3 regions of the Mycobacterium farcinogenes genome follow, and region 3 is predicted to be linked to each of the others. Evidence: predicted binding sites of a transcription regulator. Region 3 holds the regulator's gene; each other region holds the start of a gene.

Region 1 (6,494 bases), 800 kb from region 3:
GCCGATCACCACCTGCGCGGCGCCCTCGGCGCGGACCAGACGAGCGAAGGCACCGCCGACTTCGGACACGAACGCCTCGTCGATCTGACTCCCGACCAGCCCCCGGACGTCATAGGCCTTGATGACATCGTGAACAGCCGCCGCTGGCCTAGACATATTGCTCCTTGTGAAACGGATTCGTTGGCGCCAGCCTAGCCGTCGGGAAGCCTCGACACGTTCACTACTCGTGGCCCGGCCGTCGTCTAATCAGGTCTTAACCAGGCCTAGTCGCTGGGGTCCGGCAACACCCGCAGGTGGCCGCGACGGCGTCCGTTGGTCTCGGCGGGACGCGCCGGTGGCGCTGTCACCGCACTGGTCGCCAGGCCCGTGGTGGGATCGGAGAATCCGGCTACCACACCGCGGCGGGGAACGGCGCCGGGCTGGCCTTCGCGGACCGCATCGGCCAGCGCCACCAGATCGTCTTCATCGGGATGGGTGGGTAGCGGCCCCGCGTGGCGGACCAGCTCCCAGCCGCGCGGCGCGGTGATACGGCCGGCGTGGCCGACGCACAAATCCCAGGAGTGGGGCTCAGAAACCGTGGCCAATGGTCCGACTACCGCCGTGGAGTCGGAGTAGACAAAAGTCAGCGTCGCCACGGCATAGTGCGGGCACCCGGGCCGGCAGCAGCGACGGGGAACATTCACGCTCCAGAGATTACTTTGGACGGTCGCTGTGCGGTGCCGGACACGCGCAGCCGGCGGGGCCCCGATCCCGAACCGTTACGATCATCGGCGTGGCCCAGCGCAACCCATGGCGATCGCGTCGCGGCCGCGATATGCGCGGGCCGCTGCTTCCACGCTCGGTTCCTGGCTGGCGCAGTCGGGCCGAGAGGTTCGACATGGCGGTATTGGAGGCCTACGAACCCATCGAACGGCGGTGGGCGTCGCGGCTGAGAGAACTCGACGTCGCCGTCGATGAGATCCCGCGGATGTCCCCGAAAGATCCGGACAGTGTGCAATGGCCGCCTGAGGTCATCGCCGACGGACCGATCGCCCTGGCTCGGTTGATACCGGCGGGGGTCGACGTCAGAGGAAATGCGACCCGGGCTCGAATTGTCTTGTTCCGCAAGCCCATCGAGCGCCGGGTCAAAGGATCCGATGAGCTTGCTGATCTGCTGCATGAAATCCTGGTGGCCCAGGTGGCCACCTATCTGGGAGTTGAACCGTCAGTCATCGACCCAACGATCGACGACGACTGACGTCAGGAGCGTCAGATGATGCCGCGTTTGAGCCGGCGACGCTCCCGTTCGGACAGCCCTCCCCAAATACCGAAGCGCTCGTCGTGCGCGAGCGCGTATTCCAGGCATGCGTCCTTCACTTCGCAGCCCTGGCAGATGCGCTTGGCCTCGCGGGTAGACCCGCCCTTCTCCGGGAAGAACGCCTCCGGGTCGGTCTGTGCGCACAGCGCACGTTCCTGCCATTGGTCGTCTTCGGTTTCCGGATCAACATCGATGTGCTCGGGTACCAAACTCAGCTGTGGACGTCCTGGAATTCCCAGCGGTGTCGGCCCGGCGTTGATGTGCGGTGCGTTGTCTACCGAGCCGAGTAGCCGGTTGTCGAACCGGACCACACGATCGAAATCGCCGCTCTCATAAGACATTATCCCCCGCCTCCTCACTCGGTCTCGTAGATCCTAAGTGGAGCCCCACTATTGCGATGTGCGGTCACCCCATTCGAACAGTTGATCGAATCTCGGTCCGCGACACCGGAATCGGTCACCAACCGGGAAATGACACATCTGTGATTACACACGTGTTAGCTGCCGGGGTCAAGCGCCAGGACGCGAATTCATACCATCCCGTAATGTCAAATCGGCGCGTCGCGACATCGGCGTGTCCTGCCCGTGACGACGTCGTTTCCATCCGCGCGCCCTCAGCGCTTAGGGTCGGACGTTGTGAAGATCACCGTTCTGGTCGGCGGCGTCGGAGGCGCCCGGTTTTTGCTGGGGGTACAGCACCTGTTGGGCCTGGGCCAGTTTGCCGGCGGCGACAGCAAGCATGAACTCACCGCGATCGTGAACGTCGGCGACGACGCCTGGATGCACGGCGTCCGGATCTGCCCCGACCTCGACACCTGCATGTACACCCTGGGCGGCGGCATCGATCCGGAACGCGGCTGGGGCCACCGGAACGAGACCTGGCACGCCAAGGAAGAGCTGGCCGCCTACGGCGTGCAACCGGACTGGTTCGGCCTGGGTGACCGGGACCTGGCCACCCACCTGGTCCGCACCCAGATGCTGCGCGCCGGCTACCCGTTGTCACAGGTCACCGAGGCATTGTGCAAGCGCTGGTCACCGGGGGCACAGTTGTTGCCCGTCACCGATGACCGCAGTGAGACCCACGTGGTGGTCACCGACCCCACCGACGGCGAACGGCGGGCCATCCACTTTCAGGAATGGTGGGTGCGCTACCGCGCGCAGGTGCCCTCGCACAGTTTCGCGTTCGTGGGTGCAGAACAGGCAACGGCCGCCCCGGGGGTCACCGAGGCGATCGCGGACGCCGACGTGGTGTTGCTGGCACCGTCGAACCCCGTCGTGAGCATCGGGCCGATCCTGCAGATCCCCGGGATCCGTGGCGCACTGCGTTCGACCAAAGCGCCGGTGATCGGCTACTCCCCCATCATCAACGGAAAACCGTTGCGCGGCATGGCCGATGAGTGCCTGTCCATCATCGGTGTGGAGTCCACCTCACAAGGCGTCGGACAGCACTTCGGCGCCCGTTCGGGCACCGGAATCCTGGACGGCTGGCTGGTGCACGAAGGCGATCACGCTGATATCGAGGGCGTTCAGGTACGCGCGGTGCCGCTGCTGATGACGGACCCGGCCACCACCGCCGAGATGGTGCGGTCCGGCCTGGACCTGGCGGGCGTCGCGCTGTGAGCACCGAACACGGATCTGCCGACCGCGTCGAGATCCTGCCGGTACCAGGGCTTCCGGAGTTCCGCCCCGGTGATGACCTGGCCGCCGCGCTCGCCGCGGCGACACCGTGGCTGAAAGACGGCGATGTGCTGGTGGTCACCAGTAAGATCGTCTCCAAGTGCGAAGGCCGCATCGTCACCGCTCCATCCGATCCGGAGGAGCGGGACACCTTGCGGCGCAAGCTCATCGACGCCGAAGCCGTCCGGGTGCTGGCCCGTAAGGGCCGAACCCTGATCACCGAGAACGCCATCGGACTGGTCCAGGCCGCCGCCGGGGTGGACGGTTCGAACGTCGACTCGAACGAATTGGCCCTGCTTCCGGTGGATCCCGACGGCAGTGCCCGGGCGCTGCGCGAAGGCCTGCGTGAGCTACTCGGCGTCACCGTCGGTGTGGTGATCACCGACACGATGGGCCGCGCGTGGCGCAACGGCCAGGCCGATTTCGCCATCGGCGCCTCCGGGCTCACCGTGCTGCACGGTTACGCGGGCGCCCGCGATCGGCACGGTAACGAATTACTGGTCACCGAGGTGGCTGTGGCCGACGAGATCGCGGCCGCGGCCGATCTGGTGAAGGGCAAGCTCACGGCGATCCCGGTCGCGGTGGTGCGCGGGCTGGAGCTGACCGACGACGGGTCCAACGCGGGCACGTTACTACGGGCGGGCGAGGAAGACTTGTTCTGGCTCGGCACCGCCGAGGCAATCCAGCTGGGACGCAACCAAGCCCAGCTCCTGCGTCGCTCGGTGCGAACCTTTTCCGACGAACAGGTCGATCACGCACTCATCGAAGCCGCCGTCGGCGAGGCCCTCACCGCGCCCGCGCCACATCACACCCGGCCGGTGCGCTTCGTCTGGGTGCAGGACGGCGCCACCCGCATGCGCCTGCTGGACCGGATGAAAGACAAGTGGCGCACCGACCTCACCGGCGACGGCCGCGACCCGGAGTCCGTCGAACGACGCCTCATGCGCGGCCAGATCCTCTACGACGCGCCGGAATTGGTGATTCCGTTCCTGGTCCCCGACGGCGCTCACAGCTATCCCGACGCGGCCCGCACCGAGGCCGAGCACACCATGTTCACCGTCGCCGTCGGCGCGGCCGTGCAGGCTCTGCTGGTGGCGCTGGCGGTGCGCGAGGTGGGCAGCTGCTGGATCGGCTCGACCATCTTCGCCGGCGATCTGGTGCGTGCGGAACTCGACTTGCCTGCCGACTGGGAACCCTTGGGGGCCATCGCAATCGGTCACCCCGCCGACCCGCAACCTCCTCGCGACCCGGTCTCGACCGACGGCCTGCTGGTGGTGAAGTGAGCGCCGAGAGTCTGCACACCTCGGCCGTGGAACTGCTGACCCATTGGGATACAACTGATCCCGGTCAGGACACGCTGCGTCATGCCGTGCTGTCGTTTCTGGCCGCCCGTCCCGACGCCTGCTTGCGCGCGTGCGTACCCGGCCACATCACCGGCTCGGCACTCGTCGTCGATCACACCGGCACACAGACATTGCTCACCCTGCATCCCCGCTTCGGACGCTGGCTGCAACTCGGCGGGCACTGCGAGGAAACGGATCTCGATATCGGCGCTGCCGCGCTGCGCGAGGCCACCGAGGAGTCCGGCATCTCCGGGTTGACCATCGACCCGCACCTGGCCGCCCTGCACGTGCACCCGGTGACCTGCTCACTGGGTGTGCCGACCCGCCACCTCGACATGCAGTTCGTGGTACGGGCCCCGGAGGACGCCGAGATCGCCTGCAGCGAAGAGTCTTTGGACCTCCGCTGGTGGCCACTTGATGCGTTGCCCGAAGGCACCGACTTCGGCCTCCAGCAGCTCGCCGACGCGGCGAGGCGAAGGGCCTAACCAGGCGCCTGCGTGCAGTAGGTGCGGCGAGCCGCACGCAACGCCACCGCGGACTGATCCTGGGTCGCGCCGTACTGGCCCGCCATCTGGTCGATCACGGCCTGTGCGGGTGTGCCGCTGTAGAGCAGGCGACACATCTCCCGGCCCACCAGCAACAACTGGTCGTCATCGCCGGGAAAGACACCACGCGTGGCCTTGAGGTAGGCGTTGTCCTCCCAGGTCAGCGGGACGGGCCAGGCCGCCGCCTCCGGGGCCGTGACCCCCAGAGCCCCTCCGAGCACCAACAACGCCGCGACCGGCGTCACCGCCTTGCGTCGTAGACCCTTGCACGTGAAGTCGGACATGGCCTCCCCTTTCGCCCGATGAAGATCCTAAGGCGCGGCGAGGCCCGGCAAACACACTTTTGTCGATGACGAGACGTACGCGCGCCGGCTCAGACGTCAGTGGAGTAGCGGATACCGCCGTCGGGAATGTTGACTCCCGGCCACACCCGGGCGCCGCGCAGCAGTTCGCATCGGGCACCGATGTCGGCGCCGTCACCGATCACGCCATCGCGGATCAGCGCTCGTGGGCCGATCCGTGCGCCGAAGCCGACGATCGAACGTTCGATCACCGCACCGGCTTCCACGCGTACGCCGTCGAAGATCACCGCCCCGTCAAGGCGTGCGCCGGCGCCGATCTCCGCGCCGCGGCCCACCACGGTGCCGCCGATCAACAAGGCGCCGGGAGCGACCGCCGCGCCTTCGTGGACCAGGGATTCACCGCGCTGGCCGCCCAGTGCCGGTGACGGTGCGATGCCACGAACCAGATCGGCCGAACCGCGGACGAAATCCTCGGGCGTACCCATGTCGCGCCAGTAGGAGGCGTCGACGTATCCGCACACCTTCAGCCCGTCGGTGAGCAGACCGGGGAACACCTCGCGTTCGACCGACACCGGCCGGCCTTTCGGAATCTGGTCGATGACATGCTTTTTGAACACATAGCAGCCGGCATTGATCTGGTCGGTGGGCGGATCCTGGGTCTTCTCCAGGAACGCCGTCACGCGGCCGTCGGCATCGGTGGGCACGCAGCCGAACGCACGCGGATCGCTGACCCGTACCAGATGCAGTGTCAGATCGGCCCCATGAGCGTCATGCGACTCCAGCAGCGCGCTGAGGTCTGCGGCCGACAGCACGTCACCGTTGAACACCATGGCCGTGTCGTAGCGCAGCTTGTCCGCCACATTGGCGATGGCACCACCGGTGCCGAGCGCCTCGGTCTCGGTGACGTATTCGATTTCGAGCCCGAGGTCGGAGCCGTCACCGAACGCCTCCTCGAAAACCTCTGCCTTGTACGAGGTTCCCATCACCACATGCTTGAGGCCGGCCTCGGCGATGCGAGCCAGCAGATGGGTCAGAAACGGGACGCCCGCCGTCGGCAGCATCGGCTTGGGCGCCGACAGTGTCAACGGCCGCAGCCGCGTTCCTCGGCCACCGACGAGGACGACAGCGTCCACCTCCGCGGGATTGATCACGTCAGTGCCCTTTCCCCTGTTTACGTCGAGAACTACCGACCACCAGGCCCGCACGCGCCGCCAGCGCGCCTCGGATCGTCCACCGTAACGGCGCCTGCCAGACCGCCGGGTATCGATCAGCCAAGAAAGTGTAGGTACTGCGGTGATGGGCGGCCAAGTTGCGTGCCGGGTCGCGGCCGG
Region 2 (6,494 bases), 220 kb from region 3:
GGTGGTTACCGGGTCGCCGTCGGCCAGCACCCGCCCGCCGTCGGGGCGCAGCAATCCGGTGAGCGCACGCAGCACCGTCGACTTGCCGCATCCCGACGGACCGGTGAGCACCAGGATCTCACCGGGCTCCACCGTGAGGCTCAGATCCTCGATCACCGGGGCGCCGGTGTAGGACAACGTGATTCCATCGAGTTCCAGCCGCATACCCGCACCGGCAAGTGTCGCGGTCATCGCACATTCTCCTCACCGCGCGGCAGCCAACGGGTGGCCCTGCGGCCGATCAGCTCGACCGCCGCAGCGGTCAGGAAACCGAGCACCCCGATGGTGATGATGCCGACGAACACGTCGGGATAGTTCAACACCGTGTAGGCCTGCCAGGTCCGGTAACCCACACCGAGGCGTCCCGAGATCATCTCGGCCGAGATCACGCAGATCCAGGCCACCCCCATGCCCACCGAGAGTCCGCCGAACAGCCCGGGCAGAATGCCGGGCAGCACCACCTGGCGCAGCACGTCGAGACGGCCGCCGCCCAGCGTGCGGACCGAGTCCTCCCAGATGGTCGGCAGGGCGCGCACCGCGTGCCGGACGCTGACCATGATCGGGAAGTAGGCGGCCAGGAACGTGATGAACACGATCCCCGCCTCGTCGCTGGGAAACAACAGGATCGCGACCGGAACCATGGCGATCGCCGGAATCGGCCGGGCCAACTCGGTGAGCGGGCCGAAGATATCGGCGAACCAGGCCGTGCGTCCCAACAGGATTCCGGTGATTATCCCGACCACGGCGGCGATGCCGAACCCGGTGAGAATCCGGATGAGCGACTGGCCGAGATCGAGCCAGTACTCCGGTGTGCCGAGCCTGTTCACCAGGGCCGCAGTGATTTCGGTGACCGTGGGCAGGGTGTCGAATCGCAGACCGAACCGGACGTTGTTGGCGGTCAACAACTGCCACAGCACAATTGCGCTGACCACCGAGACCAGACGGACCAGGCGATGCGCCCACACCGACCGCTGGCCCCGGCTGACCACCTCCTCCGGGACAGCGCCCAGATCACCGATCGTGACGGGAGCGGCATCGGTGGTGGTCATACCGCACCTGCCACGGCCTGGCGGTAGTCGACGATCGCCGCACCGGGATGAGCGGCCGTATAGCGTTCGGCACCCGCCTGGGTACCGAACGGCAGATACCCTTCGGCTCCGGGCGCGGGCAGGCGCACCCACACGGCCTTGTCGGCGAACCAGCGGGTACCCAGTTCGGCATCGGAAATGTAGGCGGCCCGGATCTTCTTGCCTTCGCCCTCGGCCTGTCGGATCGCCTTGAGCAGGCAGACCGGGGTCGCGGCGGGCGTGGTGGTATCCGATCCGTCGAGCCAGAGTTCGCCTGCGGTGGCGGGATCGTCGACAGCGGTGTGGCAAACCGGGTCCGTCCCGCTCAGCAGCGAAGGATTGGTGTTCGACTTGAGCGCTTTGTCGTAGTCCTCACCGCGCGCCGAGTACGCCGCGCGGAGCGGGCCGTCCTGAACGAACCCGGCGACGTCGAGGTCGGCGAAGTTGTCGATCGACTTCAGATAGGGCACATCACCTTTGAGTGCATCGACCAGAGACGGCTTGAGCGTGGTGTCGAACGAGGTGCCACCCGGGCCGTTGTACAGGTAGACCACCTCCTGCGGCAACCCACTGCCCTCGGCCACCAGGCGGGCGGCCTCCAACGGCTTGGTGTTGAGGAAGTCGGTGGCATCGAGTTGGGCCTGCAGGAACGCGTCGAGCACCTCCGGGTGCTCAGCCGCGTATGCCCGGCGCACCACCACCCCGTGCAGGGTCGGGTAGTTGAGTTCGGCACCGTCGTAAAGGAGCTTTGCCTTGCCCTGTTGAACCAACAGACCTGGCCAGGCCACGAACTGTGAGAGCGCCTGGACCTGACCGGATTCCAGCGATGACGCGCCGACCTGTGGCTGTTGATTGAGCACCTCGACACCCGACTTGGCATCGATCCCGGCCTTGCCCAGGGCTTGGACGAGCATGCCGTGGCCGGCCGATCCGACACTGGCCGAAACTTTCTTCCCGGCCAGGTCCGTCAACGACTTGGCCGGCGAATCCGGCGCCACCACAACCATGTTCAGCGCGCCCTTCGGGTTGTACCCCGTGACCGAGACGATCTCGGTCTTGGCGCGTTCGTTGGCTTGGGTCTTGGACCCGTTGATGAGCATCGGGTAGTCGCCCATCGAGCCGATGTCGATTTTCTCGGCCACCATCTGCGCGGTGATGGGTGCGCCCGTGTCGTAGTCCTGCCACGTCACGTTGTACTTCGTGCCGGTGCGGGTGGTGATGTCGGCCAGGCGACGCTCCAGGTATCCCTGGGCGCGCAACAACGTTCCCGCGGTGACGGTGTTGATGGTCTTGGACTGGTAGCCGACGACGACGTCGACGGTATCGGCCGATTTCGTCGCCGAGTCCAGCGAGCAACCGGCGGTCGCGAGCGTGAGACCGGCGGTGAGGGCGATCAGGGCTGTTTTCACATCGGGTCCTCTAGCGGATGAGATAGGGCATGTTGACGGTCACGGCGCCGGTGGGACAGCGGGCCGCGCAGGGCCCGCAGTACCAGCACTCGTCGACATGCATGAAGGCCTTGCCGTTCTCCGGATTGATGGCCAGCGAATCCAGTGGGCACACGTCGACGCACAAGGTGCAGCCCTCGATACACAGGGATTCGTCGATGGTCACCGGGACATCGGCGCGCTGATTGACCAGTGTCATGCGTCTCTCCTAACGAGGTTGCCGCGCATGGTGATTCGGTCACCACGCATCCTGATGTACTCCAGGTCGACGGGTGTGCCGTCATCCAGACTGGTCAGCCGTTCCGACATCAACAGAGCCGATCCGGCGGGCACCTGCAACGTCGCGGCCGTGTGTGCGTCAGCCGAAACCGCTTCCAGGGCAAGGCTTGCCCCACCCAGCCGGCGCCCACTGACCCGTTCGATGAGCGCGAAGATGTCGTTGCTCTCCAGCGCATGTTCGATCACCAGCTCACCGATCTCGGGCGCCAGATAGGTCAGATCGAGCGACAGTGGCAGGTCGGCGAGATAGCGCAAGCGCTCGATGAAGACCACCTGCGCGCCGGGTTCGAGCGCGAGCTTTCGGGCCACCGCCGGCGGGGCGGACAGCCGCTGCACGGCCCGGACTTCGTTGCGGACGTCGCCGTAGTCCTTGAACGTCTCCTTCAGACCCACCAGCGCATCCAGGCCGTGATCGTATTTTCTGACCGCTACGTGCGTGCCCACCTTGGTGCCACGGTCGATCAGCCCCTCGTTCTTGAGAACGGCCAGGGCTTCGCGGATGGTGTTGCGGGAGACGAAGAATTCGGCGGCCAGTTCCGCCTCGGACGGCAGCGCCCGGTCGTAGGTGCCTTCGTAGATCTGATGGCGCAGAACGTCGGCCACCTGGCGGGCCTGATCGGCACGCGCACGGCGACTGGGCAGCGATACGGGATGAGCTTCGGGCTGCGACGACACGCACTCAAGGTAAGGGGCGATTCCAGGGTGCCGCAGTGCGGCGAATCGACCGTTTGCGCAGGTTAACTGATTGCGCCGCCAACCGACGTTCGGTACCTGCCGAAACCGCCGTCGCGGCTCGTATTGCGCCACCTCGGCCCTGGCGAGAATTTACAAATCGCGATGATCGAAACGTCGCTTGGGCCCGTTTGGGGCTGCTCAAAAACTTTGGCCACTTTGGCCACCTCAGTCCCATTTCGCGGGTTCCTGTCGGGGTATCGAACTAGTGTTCGAAATATGGAGGGCGGATTGGCGCACACCCGCGAGGCGGTACAGACCGCGCTCGCCGGCCACCGCGCCGCGACCGTAGCGCTGGCCGATGTCGATTTCACCGGCCTCGATACCGCGGAGTTGTTGGCACTGCAGTCCGAGCGCGAACGGCTGGCCCGCACCCAGGAGATGATCGATCACCGCATCCAGGCCGCGCTGATGGCGCAGGCCGGCCCGCACGAGATCGGCGGCAAATCCTGGACCGATGTCCTTGCCACCCGGATGCGCATCCCTTGCAAGGAAGCCTCCCGCCGCGTCGCCGCTGCCGCCGATCTGGGACCGCGCTATGCGGTCACCGGCGAAGAGTTGCAGCCGTTACTGCCCGCCTGCGCTGCGGCCCTGCTGACCGGCACGATCAACACCCACCACATCACGGTCATCCGCGACACGATCGAGAAGGCCGAAAAATACGTCGGCCCAGCCGAACTCGCCCAGATCGAATCCGACCTGGTCGCCGCCGCGACCCGTGATACTCCCGAAACCCTCAAGGCCGCTGCGGACAAACTGCTGTACCTGCTCAACCAGGACGGCGACAGTCCCGATGTTGCCGCGCATCTGCGTGGGCTGCGGATCGGTACACAGGACGCCGACGGGTTGGTGCACGTGCAGGGCTGGCTGGACCCCGAAACCGCTGCCTATCTGAGCACGGTCACCGGCGTGTGGGGTGCCCCGGGCATCAACAACCCCAGCGATCCTGAACCACTGCACAACCCGTCACCCAACCCACTCGATATCCCCGATACTCCTGAGGCCGAAGCCGCTGACGTTGGGGCCGATGCCGGCGTGCCCGGGCCTGACGTGACTGACTCCGAGGCCACCGATGCCACTGATGTGGGGACTGAACCAGCCCAGCAGGCCGCCGCCGCACGGGACACCCGAACCCAGGCCCAACGCAACCACGACGCCCTCAAAGCCGCGCTGCGCGAACTACTCATGTCCAAACGACTCGGCCACTACGGTGGCCTGCCGGTCACCGTAGTGGTCTCCACCACCCTGGCCGAACTGGAAGCCGGCGCCGGCATCGCCGTCACCGGATCAGGCCTGCGGATGCCGATGACCGACTTGATCCGGCTGGCATCCCACAGCTTCCACTACCTCATCGTCTACGACCACCACACCGCTGAACCGCTCTACATGGCCCGCACCCAACGACTGGCCACCAAAGCCCAACGACTGCTGCTCTACAACCGCGACCGCGGCTGCACCCGCCCCGGCTGCACCGCACCCGCCGACCACTGCCAAGTCCACCACGCCAAAGCCGACTGGCAACACGGCGGACACACCGACGCCCCCGACCTCGCCCTGAGCTGCGGCCCCGACAACCGCCTCGTCGGCCTCGGCTGGACCACCAACGTCGACCCCGACACCGGCCGCATCCACTGGCACCCACCACCGCTGATGGACACCGGCCAAGACACCATCAACCACCACTTCCACCCCGAGGAACTACTGGTTCCCCCGCAGCGCTAGCAGCTATACCGTTGTGCGGCTGACCGTCACCGGGATGCCGTTGAGTGCACCGTTTCCCGAAGGCTCGTCGATGAAGTCGGGCAGCGACAAGACGTTGGTGTTCACCCCGGGTGAGGCGTTGGCGACCGCCAGCCGGGTGCCGGGCCGACCGTGGCCCCAACCGTGCGGCATCGACACCACGCCAGGCTTGATCGCATCGGTCACCTCGACCGGCACCACGATCTTGCCCGCTGCCGAGGCCACTTCCGCGTGGTCGCCGTCGGCGATACCGCGTGAGGCCGCATCCTGGCCGTGCATCAGCAGGGTGCACCGGTCACGGCCCTTCATCAGCGGGCCGACATTGTGCAACCAGGAGTTGTTGGAGCGTAGGTGCCGCCGGCTCACCAAGACCAGGTCTTCGGGGGCTCGATCGAGCCGGTCGGCCAGTCGTGGCAGGTCGTCGAGCAGGTATTGCGGCGCCAGCCGGATCTTCTTGTCGGCGGTGCCGAGCACCTCCGGTACCCGAGGCACCATGGGGCCGAAGTTGATTCCGTCGGGATGCGCCTTGAGCTTGTCCAGCGTCAGCCCGTCGGGGTTCTCGCCGTACCGGTCTCCGAAAGCGGCGGTGCGCAGCGTCAGATCGAGCATCCGCTCGGGCCCGCCGTGGTCGTAGTGCTTGCGGATCTCGGCACCGTCGAGGCCCTGGGTGAAGCACAGGTAGTCGAACCAGCCGTCGTCGAGCGCGGCGATGTCGACGTCCTCTGCCGGTGTTCCGGTGCACAGCCCGGTCAGCCGGATCAGGATCTCCCATTCCTCTGGCGCGTCGGGGTCTTCGCGATGGAACACCGGTGGCGAGTACCGGGCGAAACTGTTGATCGCCGCCCCCAGCAAAAGGTCGGCGGAGTGCGGCTGTTCGAGCGCCGAGGCACCGGGCAGGATGACGTCGGCGTGCCGGGTGGTTTCGTTGAGCCAGAGGTCGACCGAGATCATCGCGTCCAACTGCGGCAGCGCCTCGTCGAGCTTGTCACCGCCCGGGGTGGACAGCACGGGGTTGCCGGCCACGGTGATCAGTGCCTTCAGCTGCCCTTCGCCGGGTGTGACGATCTCTTCGAGCATGCAGGACACCGGAACCTGGCCCATCACTTCTTTGGCTCCGCGGACCCGGGTGCGGTAGCGGCCGAAGTTGGGTGCGCCGTCCTCCAGGCCCGGGATCGTTTGGCTGGTGACC
Region 3 (6,494 bases):
GCCGGCGGCGTCACCAAGGATGTCAACATCGCGTTACGGGTCGCGTCGCTGCCGATGGGTAGTGAGGCCCTGGCCCTGCTGCGCCTGCCTCTGGTGCTGCCGACGCTACAGCTGGCCGGCCGCGCCGCGGGCGCGGTGCTGGGTTCGACCGGTCTCGGGCACGACATCCCGGATATGTTGCGCATCCTGGCCGATCTGCCGGAGCCGACGGCGTCCTCGGCATTCGCGCGCACCCTGCGCGCCGTGGTGGACTGGCGCGGCCAGGTCGTCACCATGCTGGATCGCTGTTATTTGACCGAATCTGTTCCCGTGCAACTGATCTGGGGCAGCTCTGATTCGGTGATCCCTGTCAGCCACGCCCGAATGGCCCACGCCGCGATGCCCGGTTCCCAATTGGAGATCTTCCCCGGATCCGGGCATTTTCCGTTCCACGACGACCCGGACCGCTTCGTCGAGGTGGTGGAACGCTTCATCGACACGACCGACCCCTCCGTCTACGACCAGGACCAACTGCGCACCCTGCTGCGCAACGGGCGGACCGAAGCGGCGATGAGCGGGCCGTTCGATACCCAGATCGCGGTGCTCGACGCGATGGACGCCGACGAGCGCAGCGCCACCTGACCTTCCTCCGGGGCGCGCCCGGGATGCGCGGACTGCGACGTAGCATCGGTTTATGGCCATCGACGTCACCGTGTTACGCGTGTTCACCGACTCCGAAGGCAAGTACGGCAATCCACTCGGCGTGGTGGACAACAGCACGGTCGCACCCGACGACCGGCAACGTATCGCCACCGAATTGGGTTACAGCGAAACCGTATTCGTCGACCTGCCGCAGCCCGGCGGCAACTCGGCCGGCGTTCACATCTTCACCCCGGCCGCCGAACTGCCGTTCGCGGGGCATCCGACGGTCGGGGTGTCGTGGTGGCTGCGAGAGTTGGGCCTGCCGGTCCACACCCTGCGGGTACCGGCAGGGACCCTTCCGGTCGAGTACGAGGACGATCAAGCGATCGTGAACGCCCGCTCGGAATGGGCACCGGAATTTGCCATCTACGATCTGGCCTCGGTGGAGGAGGTTCTTGCCGCCGACCCCGACGATTTCGACGATGCCTACCTGTGGGCCTGGATCGATGAGGCGAGCGGCACGTTGCGCTCCCGGTCATTCGCCTCGCACTTGGGAATTCCCGAAGACGAGGCCACCGGGGCGGCTGCGGTACGGATGACCGACTATCTCAGCCGAGACCTGACGATCATCCAGGGCAAGGGTTCGGTGATCGAGACCCGCTGGAATCCGGAGGGCTGGGTCCGCCTGGCCGGCCGCGTGGTCAACGACGGCAGCTCCCGGCTGGACTGAGCTCCGACTGGGGCGGACTACGCCTCGGCTCGGTGGGCGCGCAGCGCTTCGATCTCGCGCTCGAAATCCTCGGCCGACGAGAACGACCGGTACACCGAGGCGAACCTCAGGTAGGCGACCTCATCCAGTTCGCGCAGCGGACCGAGAATCGCCAAGCCGACCTCGTGGCTGGGGATCTCCGGTGTGCCGAGCCCCCGCACAGCGTCCTCGACCTTCTGAGCCAAGACGTTGAGGGCGTCGTCATCGACCTGCCTGCCCTGACAGGACCGGCGTACCCCACGAATGACTTTCTCGCGACTGAACGGCTCGGTCACCCCGCTGCGCTTCACCACGGCCAGCACGGCGGTCTCCACGGTGGTGAATCGACGTCCGCACTCGGGGCACGACCGCCGGCGCCGGATGGCCTGCCCTTCATCGGTCTCACGTGAATCGACCACACGCGAATCGGGGTGACGGCAGAACGGACAGTGCATTACCGCTCCTTCGTCATGCCGCCGGACAACTAGTTCGAGCGCTCTTGAGCGTACCCGCGTTGCCCGCGGCAGATTCACCGCCGGGTCCAGTGGTGCGTAGGAGCTCATCGCGACGCCGACCAGTGTGGCTGGCAGCCAGGACGATTCAGCGGACATCACACTGCTCAGCCAACCGGGGCCAGCAGCGTCTGCCCGGCGTCCAGCGCCGCTGAGTCGAGCTGGTTGAGATCGCGGATCTGCTCGACGACCCGGGCTACCGGTGCGTCGGGGGCAACGCGCCGGGCCACCTGCTGCAGCGTCTCCCCCGACTTCACCTGAACCACCGCGAGTTCGGTCGGCGTCGTGCCGGACTCCGTGCCCATCACACCGCCGAGTTGGGCCACCAGACCCAGCCAGACCGTGATGCCGGCCGCCACCAATGCCAACAGGACGGTTGTCATGGGCGTGATGGGCCGGCTGCGATGAGAGGCCCGGGACATCAGCACACCGGTGCCGCGGTAACGAACCGAGCCGCCGGCGGGACGCGTGGACGACGGCCGCCGAACCCGGCGCAACGGCCTGGGGGCGCCGCTGCCGAACTGGGCGCGGGGCGACTGCGACCGCGGCGTGGCCCGAACAGCGCGGGAACGGCTATCGGCGGGGATATCGATGATCGCCATCTGACTGCCTTTCGGTGAGACGTTTCGCTCTTGTGTTCGAACATAGTCGCTCAAGTGTTCGATGGATAGAACATGTGATCGAACTGTTGCCAAACGATAGAGCAGGGCACCGACAAGTTCGGGCCGAACGGTCCCGCGTACCGACACATCCCGCACATCCAGACCCAGCATGCGGCCGACCTGCGGACACACCCGCAACACGCGTCGAACACATGTTTGATTAATGTTCGAACAGCGACTACATTCGGCCTCATGAGCGACGACCGCAGCAGGGACGGCAGCACCGACACCCCGGCCGAATCGGACGCGGGCCCACGCCGGGCCGATGGGGGCCTCACCGACCGGCAACGGACCATTCTCGACGTGATCCGCGCGTCGGTGACCAGTCGCGGCTACCCGCCCAGCATCCGCGAGATCGGCGATGCGGTCGGCCTCACCTCGACCTCGTCGGTCGCCCATCAGTTGCGCACCCTGGAACGCAAGGGCTATCTGCGACGCGACCCCAACCGGCCGCGCGCGGTCGACGTGCGTGGCGCGGATGATCCGGCGGCCGCAGTGGTGTCGACCGACGTGGCGGGTTCCGACTCACTGCCCGAGCCCACCTTCGTCCCGGTGCTCGGACGCATCGCCGCAGGCGGCCCCATCCTGGCCGAGCAGGCCGTCGAGGATGTCTTCCCACTGCCCCGCGAGCTGGTCGGTGAGGGCTCGCTCTTCCTGCTCAAGGTCGTCGGAGACTCGATGGTCGATGCGGCCATCTGCGATGGCGACTGGGTGGTGGTGCGCCAGCAGAGCGTGGCCGACAACGGTGACATCGTGGCCGCGATGATCGACGGCGAAGCCACCGTCAAGACGTTCAAGCGGACGCGCGGTCAGGTCTGGCTGATGCCGCACAATCCGGCATACGACCCGATCCCCGGTAACGACGCAGCCGTGCTCGGCAAGGTCGTCACCGTGATTCGCAAGATCTGACGGGCCGCCGACCAGGAGGGCCCGGCCCGCCGTGCGGCCGGGCCCTCCTGGTCGGCGGTTCAGTCCGTTCGCACGAAGCCGTTGGTGCGCGCGAATTCCTCACTGGCGAACCAGATCTCGGCCACCGCATCGTCATATTCGCTGCTGTCGGGTGCCCAGTACCGGCCGGTCTTGGTATCGGCCTTGATCGGGTAGCCCTCCGGTGCGCGGTTCGGGTCGTCCAGCGGTAGGTGTATCGCCGTGGCGGTGGGGATCTCGTCGAGTTCGATGGCGGCATGGCGCCCACTGTGGGTCTCGCTGCTGTAGGCCTCGGCCTCGCTGCTGTAGGCCTCGGCCTCGCTGATCACCCGGGTAGGCGCGGTGTCCACGTTGTCCTGGTCGGTCGGCGCGGCCAGATCGCTCGGCACAGCCAGGCCGCTCAGCGGTGAGAAGCCCTGCGGCCCTCGCGCGCCGCCAGTTGCCCCTGCGAACGCCCCGGTGTCAACAGTGTCGTCTACGAGTTCCGCTTCGATCTCGCCGTCGGTGTCGTCACCCTCGGCCACTTCCTCGAAGTCGGCGTCGATGGGCGAGTCGAGATCCTCATCCTCGAAGTCGTCATCCTCGAAGTCGTCGTCCTCATAGTCGTCATCGTCATAGTCGTCCTCGAAGCCGCGCGACCCGACCAGCTGCGAGGAATCCTCCGGCGGTTCCTCCTCTTCGCCGGGCACCCCGTAGCCGCTGGAGGATCCGCGGGGCGCGGCCCACTGGCTGACCGGCATCGCGATATCGGTGGGGCCGTCGTACGGTGACGCCGCGCCGCTCGCCAAGCCTTCACCCGGCCCGGCGAATCGCGTCGTGGTGGCTTCGCCGGCACCATAGGCGGTGTTCGGCGCGTAGCCGCTGGGTGCATCGGCACCGTGATCGTCCACGTACTCGTCGCGGTCGTAGCCCCGGGAGTCGTAGCGCTCCTCGTCGTAGCGACCGTCGTCGTAATGCGGTTCACCGCCTACGTCGTCATAGTCGTCGTCGAACGGGTCGTGATCGAAGTCGTCATCGGCGCCGCCCCGGCGGCGATGCCACAGCGCCGCCCCCACGATCAGCCCGGCCAGCAACAGCACCGGGATCACCGCGATCAGCCACCACCAGCTCCAATGCCAGGAGAACGGCTTGCCGGTATCCGGAGCCGACGGCTGCGGACCACCCGCATGAGGTTGATCGACGCCCGGAATCTGCAGCCCGCTCAGCTCTGAGGCGAGTTTCGACGGCTCAGTGGTGAACTTGTTGGCATCGCGATCCCACGAGATCGCTCCCCCGCTGAATCGCTGCGTGATGACCGAGCCGTCTTCGGTCTGATCGGCCATGGGAGCGCCGAGCGAGCCCTTGGCACCGCCGAGCTTGTCCCAGGCCGCGTTCATGGCTCCTCGGACGATGACCGCGCCGTAGTCGGGAGTCCAGAAGATCACGGGGTTGTCGGCCGCCGCGAAGGTGCTGATGCGGCTGTTCGGGCCCAGCCCGCCTTCGGACTCGCTGGTGGTCGGGAAGCCCAGATCGCCTTCCGGACCGCCGACGCTCTCGTACTTCTCCAGCAGCTGGCCGGTGATCGCGTTGGCTCCGGTGGCTGGGCTGTAGAAGATCTTGCCGCCTGCGTAGTTCTGTCCCACCCCGTCGGCGCCGATCGGGTACTGGTCGCCCTCCTTGGCTCCCAGCGGACCCATCGGGCCGCCCGCCGCACGTCGGGCCGCCCCGATCGCCGCGGCGGCATCCGACGGCACGTCCAGACCGGCCAACTGCTCGGCCAGCTCCGCCGGCACCGTGGTGAATGCTTTGGTCTTGCGGTTCCAGGAGATCTCACCGCCGGTGAACTTCTGAGTGCTCACATCACCGTCGAACGACTCGTCCTCAGCGGGAACCCCGAGCACGCCCGCCGAACCGCCGAGCTTGTCCCACGCGGCATTGATCGCACCCCGGACGACGCGGGCGCCGGTGGCGGGGGTCCAGAAGATGACGGGATTGTCAGGCGCGCTCAACGTCGAGTTGCGGCTGTCGGCGGCACGCCCGGCGCCCTCGTCGATGGTCGGGAAGCCCAAATCTCCGTCTGCGGCGCCGCCGAGCGACTCGTACTTCTCCAAGATGGCGCCCTGCATGAAATGGGCGCCGGTCGCCGGGGTGAAGAACATCTTGCCCCCGGCGAAGTTCTGCGCGAAGCCCGCCCCGACCGCGTAGACGCTGCCTTGGCGTGGGCCCAGCGGGCCGCCGTCACCGCCGCTGGCCTCCCAGGCGGCGGTGACCGCCGCATCGGCATCCGACTCCGGGGTGGCCGACGCCACCACCGGCCCCATCAAAGCAGCGACCACGAGTGCGAGCAGGCCGACCGCCAACCGCCACACGGTCGCGTCCAGCCTCGCTCCAGGCCTAGTCATGCGTTCTCCCCGCTCGTTCGGCAAAGTTTCCTCAGAAATGTCCCGCCCCGACAACTTTGCTTCAGCAGGTGACGATAACCAAGGAACGTGGCCGATCATGGCCAAAAAAGCCCCAATATCTGGGTCTGGAGACCCAGATTTGGACTCCTCGGGACGTCACACGGGGTGATTCTGCCTCATCAGACCCCCAGACTGCGTCCGATGATCTCCTTCATGATCTCGGTGGTACCGCCGTAAATGGTCTGCACACGGGCATCCAGGTAGGCCCGCGCGACGGGGTACTCACGCATGTAGCCATAGCCGCCGTGCAGCTGCAGACACCGGTCGATGAGTTCGACCTGCTTTTCGGTGGAATACCACTTGGCCATCGCGGCCTGCTCCACGGTGAGCTTCTCATCGAGGTGCAACCGGATGAACTCGTCGACCATCATCCGAACCACAGTGGCCTCGGTGGCGAGCTCGGCGAGCAGGAACCGGCTGTTCTGGAAGCTGCCGATGGGCTTGCCGAACGCCTTGCGCTCCTTGGTGTACTGCACCGTCTGCTCCAGCACCGCCTCCATCGCGGCGGCGGCCATGATGGCGATCGAGATGCGCTCCTGCGGCAGGTTCTGCATCAGATAGACGAAGCCCTGGCCCTCCTCGC

The links. The regulator LexA, encoded in region 3, represses DNA repair genes until DNA is damaged. The targets are predictions, from matches to a motif close to CGAACANNTGTTCG.
Region 1: the regulator LexA is predicted to act here: its motif matches at 1,713-1,726, upstream of cofD (2-phospho-L-lactate transferase).
Region 2: the regulator LexA is predicted to act here: its motif matches at 3,767-3,780, upstream of K6L26_RS18345 (HNH endonuclease signature motif containing protein).

What each region holds. Positions count from the first base shown of each region.
Region 1 is NZ_CP081673.1:4,882,590-4,889,083, forward strand. It holds gene K6L26_RS23175 (phosphomannomutase/phosphoglucomutase) at 1-156, opposite strand, end outside; gene K6L26_RS23180 (DUF3499 domain-containing protein) at 264-683, opposite strand; gene K6L26_RS23185 (metallopeptidase family protein) at 815-1,237, shown strand; gene K6L26_RS23190 (WhiB family transcriptional regulator) at 1,249-1,638, opposite strand; gene cofD (2-phospho-L-lactate transferase) at 1,933-2,916, shown strand; gene K6L26_RS23200 (coenzyme F420-0:L-glutamate ligase) at 2,913-4,256, shown strand; gene K6L26_RS23205 (NUDIX hydrolase) at 4,253-4,801, shown strand; gene K6L26_RS23210 (DUF732 domain-containing protein) at 4,798-5,145, opposite strand; gene K6L26_RS23215 (mannose-1-phosphate guanylyltransferase) at 5,235-6,314, opposite strand; gene K6L26_RS23220 (glycosyltransferase family 2 protein) at 6,316-6,494, opposite strand, start outside.
Region 2 is NZ_CP081673.1:3,860,907-3,867,400, forward strand. It holds gene K6L26_RS18320 (ABC transporter ATP-binding protein) at 1-231, opposite strand, end outside; gene K6L26_RS18325 (ABC transporter permease) at 228-1,088, opposite strand; gene K6L26_RS18330 (ABC transporter substrate-binding protein) at 1,085-2,515, opposite strand; gene K6L26_RS18335 (4Fe-4S dicluster domain-containing protein) at 2,526-2,753, opposite strand; gene K6L26_RS18340 (GntR family transcriptional regulator) at 2,750-3,508, opposite strand; gene K6L26_RS18345 (HNH endonuclease signature motif containing protein) at 3,785-5,287, shown strand; gene K6L26_RS18350 (molybdopterin-dependent oxidoreductase) at 5,291-6,494, opposite strand, start outside.
Region 3 is NZ_CP081673.1:4,082,187-4,088,680, forward strand. It holds gene K6L26_RS19385 (alpha/beta fold hydrolase) at 1-621, shown strand, start outside; gene K6L26_RS19390 (PhzF family phenazine biosynthesis protein) at 674-1,351, shown strand; gene nrdR (transcriptional regulator NrdR) at 1,369-1,824, opposite strand; gene K6L26_RS19400 (LysM peptidoglycan-binding domain-containing protein) at 1,989-2,483, opposite strand; gene lexA (transcriptional repressor LexA) at 2,736-3,452, shown strand; gene K6L26_RS19410 (LGFP repeat-containing protein) at 3,512-5,851, opposite strand; gene K6L26_RS19415 (acyl-CoA dehydrogenase family protein) at 6,031-6,494, opposite strand, start outside.